DNA from 2 places in the Microbulbifer sp. ABE4_465 genome. Region 2 is predicted to be linked to the other one. Evidence: predicted binding sites of a transcription regulator. Region 2 holds the regulator's gene; the other holds the start of a gene.
What was found. Region 2 encodes LexA, which represses DNA repair genes until DNA is damaged. Its sites were predicted from a motif close to ACTGTNTNTANANACAGT; they were not measured.
Positions count from the first base shown of each region.

Region 1: a site for LexA is predicted at 1,799-1,816, ahead of imuA (translesion DNA synthesis-associated protein ImuA). Genes of this name have one in related genera too.

Region 1 is NZ_JBSWXV010000006.1:120,438-124,647, reverse strand. It holds gene ACXAG1_RS11720 (BaiN/RdsA family NAD(P)/FAD-dependent oxidoreductase) at 1-1,034, opposite strand, end outside; gene dcd (dCTP deaminase) at 1,053-1,622, opposite strand; gene imuA (translesion DNA synthesis-associated protein ImuA) at 1,855-2,574, shown strand; gene ACXAG1_RS11705 (Y-family DNA polymerase) at 2,603-4,108, shown strand; gene ACXAG1_RS11700 (GIY-YIG nuclease family protein) at 4,105-4,210, shown strand, end outside.
Region 2 is NZ_JBSWXV010000001.1:438,737-442,946, reverse strand. It holds gene nagZ (beta-N-acetylhexosaminidase) at 1-758, opposite strand, end outside; gene ACXAG1_RS01760 (TetR/AcrR family transcriptional regulator) at 781-1,437, opposite strand; gene ACXAG1_RS01755 (DUF6763 family protein) at 1,654-1,986, shown strand; gene lexA (transcriptional repressor LexA) at 2,126-2,734, shown strand; gene ACXAG1_RS01745 (hypothetical protein) at 2,890-3,144, opposite strand; gene ACXAG1_RS01740 (hypothetical protein) at 3,190-3,756, opposite strand; gene topA (type I DNA topoisomerase) at 3,884-4,210, opposite strand, start outside.

The DNA.
Region 1 (4,210 bases), on a different contig from region 2:
TCTGCGGTGCGGTAGCCTTCCGTGCCCTCGGGGATCAGCGTCCAGATCTGCAGCTTTTCGCCTACATCCTTTAGCGCCTGTTCGCTGTACTGCTTGAGTGGTTTGCTTTCCAGGCCATTTCTCTGCAGGAAAAACTGTACCAGCTTTTTGCTCCACAACTCTGCCAGCACCGTATGTAGAAAGCTCTCCTGCTTTTTGCCGCGCTGCTCACTGAGCCACTCGGACAGGTCCAGCCCCGGTGCCAGGTCGAAGTTCACCGGCATACCCTCTTTCCAGTGGCTGGAAACCTGCAACACCGCCGGGCCACTCAGGCCCTTGTGGGTAAACAGCATCTGCTCGTGGAAATGGCCCTCGGCGCAGCTGGCATTCACTGCCAGTGAGGTTCCGGGTAATTCCTGCTGCCGCGCCAGTGCACGCTTATTCAATGTGAAAGGCACCAGCGCGGCGCGGGTGGAGATAATGTTGTGGCCGAACTGCCTGGCGAGGTCGTAGCCAAATCCGGTGGCGCCCATGGTGGGGATCGACAGGCCGCCGGTGGCGACTACCAGGGATTCACACACCACTTTGCCAAGGGAGGTGTGCACCTCAAAGCCTTTCGCACTCTCTTCATTAAGAGGCTCAACACGCTGGATCTCACAGCGGGTGCGAATCTGGGCTTTCGCTTCGCGGCACTCCGCCAGCAGCAGATCGACAATATCGCGGGATTTGTTATCGCAGAACAGCTGGCCGAGGGTTTTCTCGTGATAAGGGATGCCGTGCTTTTCCACCAGGGCGATAAAGTCCCACTGGGTATAGCGGGCCAGGGCGGATTTACAGAAGTGCGGATTTTCGCTGTAGAAGTTGTCCGGCGCCGTGTACAGGTTGGTGAAGTTGCAGCGGCCGCCGCCGGACATCAGGATCTTTTTGCCGACCTTGTTGGCGTGGTCCAGCACCAGCACGCTGCGGCCACGCTTGCCCGCCACCGCGGCACACATCAGGCCGGCGGCGCCGGCGCCAATGATCAGTACATCGGCCTGGGTGGGAAGGTCTGTCATTGGCTAGTGGTCTACGGATCAGGTCTTCGGCAGGGTGACGCCGCGCTGGCCCTGGTATTTACCGCCGCGGTCTTTATACGACACATCGCAGATTTCATCGGATTCGAAGAACAGCATCTGTGCCACACCTTCATTCGCGTAGATCTTCGCCGGCAGGTTGGTGGTGTTGGAGAATTCCAGAGTCACATGCCCTTCCCATTCCGGCTCCAGCGGCGTCACATTCACGATGATGCCGCAGCGGGCGTAGGTGGACTTGCCCAGGCAGATGGTCAGCACCGAACGCGGGATGCGGAAGTACTCCACGGTGCGCGCCAGGGCGAAAGAGTTAGGCGGGATAACACAGTAGTCGCCCTGCACATCCACGAAGCTGTCTTCGTCGAACGCCTTGGGGTCCACGGTGGCGGAGTGCACGTTGGTGAAGATCTTGAACTCGTTGGCGCAGCGCACATCGTAGCCGTAACTGGAGGTGCCGTAGGAGATCAGGCGATCGCCGGAGGCCCCGTGGCGTACCTGGCCCGGCTCGAAGGGCTCGATCATGCCCTCACTCTCAGCCATACGACGAATCCACTTATCGGATTTGATGCTCACCCTGTCCCCTCGCTTATCTGGTCTTGGCCCATTTCTGGCGGTCATTTGAAGAGGCCGAATCATAGCCGTTTTACCTTGTTCAAAAAAGTGCCAATGGGCTGCGTCGAATTTGGCGCACGCAGACCTGGTACGGGCTTGCCGATACTGGACACGTACTGTATAAATCACCAGTAGACACTGTACACACATACAGTCAAACCCCATCAGAACCCCCGTGTGGAGCGAGCCGATCGTGAACAGCGCCGAAAACTTTTTGCAAAACAAGCAGTTAGGTGATCAGCCAGCCAAGCAGGCCAATGACGAGCCGCTGCAGCAACTGCTGACCCGCCCGGACATCTGGCAACTGGCCAGTGGCCAGCGCCGTCCCCGCACCGGAATCAGTACCGGCTACCGCGGGCTGGATGCCTTGCTGGCCGGGCACGGTTGGCCCCGCGCGGCCACCACGGAGTTTTTGGTCGACAAGGCTGGTATCGGCGAGATGTCACTGATCCTGCCGACCCTGGCGGAACTCACCCGTCAGGGGCGCATGGTGGTCCTGATCAACCCGCCGCATATCCCCTACGCCCCGGCACTGGTACAGGCCGGCGTGCAACTGGAGAAACTGCTGATCCTGCACCCCAGAGGACAGCGGGATCAGCTGTGGGCGGCAGAGCAGTCCCTGCAATCCGGCGCCTGCGGTGCGCTGATTCAGTGGCAGAACAGGGAGACTCCGGCCGATAAAGACCTGCGCCGGCTGCAGGTAGCCGCCCGCGATGGCGACTGCCTGCATTTTCATTTTCGCCCCGGCTCCTGTGCACAAATCCCGTCTCCGGCAGCACTGCGCCTGCAACTGAAGAGCGATGGAGAGCAGCTGGCGCTGCACCTGTTCAAACAACTGAGCGGCAAGTCCGGCCAGCGCGTGCATCTGGCGCGCAACCCGGATTTGGTGCGACAGGACCAGCCGCTGCACTGAATGTGCAAGGCGGCGCGAGGAACACCTTATGCTCTGGCTCTGTATTCAGCTCCCAAAACTCTCCCTGGAAGCACTGACCCGCGCCCACCGCGCCGGCGACAATACCGCGGTGGCCGTGGCCCAGAACAGCCTCATCATTGAAGCCAACCCCGCGGCCAATGCCCACAATGTGGAGCCCGGACTCAGCATCGCCACCGCCTGCGCCTACTGCGCCGAACTGCAATTGCTGGAACGGGACCCGCAGCGGGAAGAGCAGTTACTACAACAGCTGGCCCAGTGGGCCTACAGCTTTACCCCGGTGGTTTCCCCACGCAGCGCCGAGCGCGAACAGAACCAGGCAGACAGCAATTTCGCCTGCCTGTATCTGGAAATCAGTGGCAGCCTCAAGGCACACCACGGCCTGGCGCCCCTGCTGCAACAACTGGGCAAAGAGCTGCGCAAGATGCGCGTCCATCATTTTATGGGCCTGGGGCACAGCCCCAGCGCCGCCCACCTGCTCAGCCAGTTGCCGGAACACCGCCAGTGGCTGGCCGAAGCCAGAACCGCTCCCACGCCCCAGCAGTGGCGCCAGTGGATCAGCTTCGCCCCCAGCAAACTTCTCGACTGCAATCACAAGGCCATCGCCAAGTTGTATGCCTGCGGTATCAAGCGCGTCAGCCAGTTGCTGGCAATTCCGCTGTCGGAAGTGGGCAGTCGTTTCGGGCGCGGATTCATCGACTACCTCGCCCGCCTGAACGGCACCCGCCCGGATCCGGTAGCCAGCTTCGAGCCACCGGCGGAATTTCACAGTGAACTGTTTTTCCCGAGCCCGCTGGATAACAGCGAGCAACTGCTGTTCCCCGCCGGCCGCCTGGTGCGTGAGCTGTGCCGGCAGTTGCAGCGCCGGCAGTTATACAGTCAGCAGTTGTGCTGGGTGCTGGATTACGGCAGCCGCGGCCACCAGCAGGTCCATGTGGATATCTCCCGCCCACTACTCGATCCCCAGCGCCTGATCGCGCTGACAAAATTGCAGTTTGAACGGGTTGAACTGAAGGAGCCGGTGCAGGCATTGACCCTCAAGTGCCAACAGTTGCGTCCCATTGAAAGTCACAGTCTGCGGGAGGATTTTTTTGACGAGGGCAGCAAGCTGCACGAGAGCTACCAGCTGATCGACAAGCTCAAGGCCCGCCTCGGGCACCAGGCTCTCTCCGGCGTCACCCTCAAGGAAAGCTACCTGCCGGAACAGGCCTGGCAAAACGCCGACAGCCTCACCCTGCAGAGTAAATCCCGCAGCCACCAACTCACGCCCGTGAATGCCCCCCGCCCCAACTGGTTACTGCCGCGGCCCGACCGTATTCAGCAGCGCGACCACAAACTGTTTTACGACGGCGAACTACATTTATTGCAGGGACCAGAGCGTATCGACGGCTACTGGTGGCAACACCACCGCCACGCCCGCGACTACTACATCGCCCGCGGCGCCCACGGCAGTCTTTACTGGGTATACCAGGATCTGGCGTCAGAGGACTGGTATCTGCACGGGGTTTATTCATGACTGGGTTAAGACAACCCTGTGTTTACCTTCTTGCAAACCAGCGTAATGGCACACTTTATACGGGTGTTACATCCAACCTTGTACAGCGTATCTGGCAGCACA
Region 2 (4,210 bases):
TCCATGGTCAAATCGTCACTGAAAATAACGCCATCAAATTTGAGGCGCTTGCGCAGAATCTCCTGCAGCCAGAACCGGGAAAAACCCACCGGATTTTCATCCACCTGAGCAAAACGAATATGCGCCGGCATCACGGCCTCCAGCTCACCGGCCGCAATACTCTCGCTAAATGGTATGCAATCGGAAGACAGCACCTCCTCCAGGGGGCGCTGATCCACGGGCAACTCTTCATGACTGTCTTCGAGCACCTGCCCATGCCCCGGGAAGTGCTTGCCGGTCGTGGCCATGCCCGCGTCGTGCATACCCGCCATAAACGGGCGCGCCTTCTCGGCAAGCTTCAGTGGATCCCGGGCAAAGCTGCGATCGCCGACAATACGGCAGAAGTCGTCGTCCGCATCCAGCACTGGCGCGAAACTGAAGTCGATGCCAACCGCCAGCAACTCCGCGGCCAGCAACCAGCCCACATCTTCCAGTTGCTGTTTATCGGCCCGGGCACTAAGCGCCTGCATTGAGGGAATTCGGGTGAAAGAATCGCGAAAGCGCTGCACCCGGCCCCCTTCCTGATCTACCGCCAGCAGGATTTCAGGACGAAGGGCGCGAATCTCTGCAATCAGTGCCTCCAGCTGTGGCCGGCTTTCGAAATTCCGCGCAAAGAAAATCAGTCCGCCCACTTGGGGATGACGCAGCAGCGTGCGCTCTTCCTCGGTGAGGGTGTGCCCTTCGACATCAATCATTACCGGGCCAATCGGGGTAGACATCCGCATGAACTCCACATTGAATTTAATCGACGTCGCCGGCGTTGTTTCCCGGCATGGGCGCAGTGAGCATGGCTACGGCCGCGGGCGCCAGGCGCGCCAGGGTCTCCTCGAGACTGCTCTGGGCGCCAAAATCTTCCCGAAGGATAGCTTCAATGGCGTCAAAGCTCGAAAGAGAAAAGACCGTAGCGCCAAGCATGAAGTAGAGACGCCAGTAGAAGGTCACCGGGTCAACGTGCGGCAGAGCCGCCGCCAACTGCCCCGCAAAGCGCCGGTAGCTGTCACCGTAGCGGGATACGATAAAACGCCGCAAGTGCCCCTGGGACTGGGTATACGCCAGACCGAGCAATCGCATAAAGCGTTTCGGGTCGCGCCCCTGACTGGCCAGACCGGCCAGCGCCACCCGGTACAGGCTTTGCAGCAGATCATCCAGTTGCAGTGGCTCACCAGCCCCCGCCCTGCGCGCAAGCTCCTGATCGAGAATGGCCGTAAAAGGTGTAAGGAACCGCTCGAAAACAGCCTGAATCAGTTCTTTTTTAGAACCGAAATGGTAGTTCACCGCTGCCAGGTTCACCCCGGCGGTACTGGTGATGGTACGCAGGGAGGTCTCGGTAAAGCCCCGCTCCGCGAACAGGACTTCAGCGGCGTCCAGAATACGATGGACTGTGTCTGACTGACTCATGCCGATTTCACACCAATTCAAACCAACAATTTAAACGCTTGTTTTACCGCGAGACTAGCACAGTCCGCCGACGATGAAACCTGCGCAAGCCATTCTCCACCCCGCGGGAGTACCAAGCTTGCGTCCACCACATTAGAACGAGTGTACAAGTTCTGAAAGCGCCGGGATGGAACTGAAGGCGAAGACAACAAAGCAGTAAAAGAGGAGGAGCACGCCATGGCACGAATCGCTCCGGAAATTGGCAGTTGGTTTGAAAATTTTGATACTGGCGACCTGTTTGAAGTGGTTGCGGTTGACCATCCCGCCCGCACGATCGAAATTCAGTATGTGGACGGCAGCCTGGACGAAATCGAGTTCCAGAACTGGCCGTCGCTACCAGTGATTGGCGCCGCCGCTCCGGAAGACGCCAATGCAGGTTATGGCACCTTTGCCGACGAAATGCAGGATGAGGAAGACGCAGGCTACCGCAGCCCGATCTTTTCTCCCGCGCAAAGCGCCATTGACCGGCTTGAAGGAGATTCGTTTCCGGGTACTGACGAGGGCTACTGACGGATCGCTCCGGCCAGTGCCCGCCGTCATCGTGCTGCGAGTCAACCGCAACCCCGCAATCGGGCAATGATTGCGCGCCCCTGAAATCTGTATATAATCACAGCAACTGTATATAAATACAGACAACAGGAAGGCGCCCATGACAAACCTCACTGCACGCCAGGCTCAGGTACTGGAACTGATCAAATCCTATCTGGATGATACGGGCTACCCGCCCACCCGAGCCGAAATTGCCCAGGAGCTGGGCTTCCGCTCACCCAATGCCGCGGAAGAACATCTGAAAGCCTTGGCCCGCAAAGGCGCGATTGAAATGGTCGCTGGCGCTTCCCGCGGTATTCGAATTCCCGACTACAACAGTGGTTTACCCATTGTTGGCCGCGTTGCCGCCGGCAACCCGATTCTGGCGGAAGAAAATATCGAAGAGTACTGCGAAATTCCCGCGGAATTTTTTCACCCACCCGCGGACTACCTGTTGCGCGTACACGGCATGAGCATGAAAGATGCGGGTATTCTCGACGGCGATTTACTGGCCGTGCAGCGCACTGACAATATTCGCAATGGGCAGATCGTTGTTGCGCGCATCGAGGACGAAGTCACCGTGAAGCGCTTCAAACGTCGCGGCAATCAGGCCACCGTGCAGCTGCTGCCGGAGAATCAGGACTTTGATGTGATCGAAGTGGACATGCGGGACCGCAGCTTTGCCATTGAAGGTTTGGCGGTGGGCGTGATTCGGCAGAACCCGATTTGACAATGGCGGTTCGGAGCGACAAGCCCGCAGGTTTTCTGGATCCCGGCCTTCGCCGGGATGACAAGTCGCCAAACATCCCGTGTCTCGCACTTCGAACATAAAAAAACAGGGCTTTTGCCCTGTTTTTTTATGTCTGCGAATTAACCACAGAATGTTCAGTGAATCGTGTGCTCGGCCAGATCCACCTCTTCTTCCTCAAACGGCTCCGGCTCCATCTCGTTGATGTCCTGTACCGCTTCGATCCCCGCCTCCAGCATGGCACGGGCCACCGCCACCTTGTGCTCGCGCAGGAAATGCTGGCTCTCGTCCGAGAAATGAATACGCACCAGCGGTTCTCCCTTGTGACCAGCGCGTCGCAACGCTACATCACCATTGGACAACTCGATGATTTCGTAAGTCTCGGTAGACATTCACTTCTCCACAAACCGCGTAATTTGGAGCCAGTGTACCACACCCTACCACTCCTGACTGTGGGCCCTCTGGCGCTGGATCAGCTCGAAAAGGGACTGGTACCACTGCTGCACCCGCTCACGGGTGAGAGGCTGGTCAGGGGCCTCGGCCGCGCTATCCAGTTGGCGTACCGGGATGATGGACTGGACGGTGGCAGCAGGTTTGGAGGGCGCCGCCTGCGCAGCAGAACCGGTAGAGCCAGAGCTTACTGAACCAGAGGCGCTCAGTACCCACAATTTACGCCAGGCTGCGAAGAGCCCCGCAAACCAGCTATCGGGGTTTTCTGCGAGACTGACCAGCTCATTGGCTTCACCACTGAATTTGCCACGCTGGGACACCAGGGACGCCAGCGCCTGCGCTGTTTCCGGCTCAGCACCGGCCGCAAAACCCAACTGCATCTGATGCCCCTGCTCCGCCAGAAACGCACGGTAACCACGCCACAACTGCAGCACCGCCGCTTCCAGCAGGGAGGACTCCAGCAACGGCGTATTGCCCGCTTCCGCGCTGGATTGCAGCAGCAGCTGGGCCTTACGCAGCGCCGAAGCGACGGTACCGGTATAGGGATTACTCAAACTGCATACCTCTGGGATTCTGGATCCCGGCCTTCGCCGGGATGACGGATAGGTCTGGATCCCGTTACCGGATCAAGTCCGGCACAGGCTCTTCGCCGGGATGACGGGTCGGCAGGTCTCCGACCAATTACTTGGCCGGGGATTTTTTTGGAGCAGCCTTTTTCTTGGCTGGCGCCTTCTTGGCAGCCGCTTTTTTGGCCGGGGCCTTTTTCGCGGCAGCTTTTTTCTTCGCCGGAGCCTTTTTAGCCGGCGCTTCTACCTGCCACTTGCCATCGCGATAGAACGCCTTCCAACCGGTCGCCTTGCCCTCTTCCTCACTCTGGACATACTGCTCCTGAGTTTTACGGCTGAAGCGCACAACCGTATCACGGCCCTCGTTGTCCTCGGTGGGAGCAGAGAACAGGAAGCTGTACTTGGGATCGATTTCGTCCTTGTGCGGCAGCAGCTCCTTGAT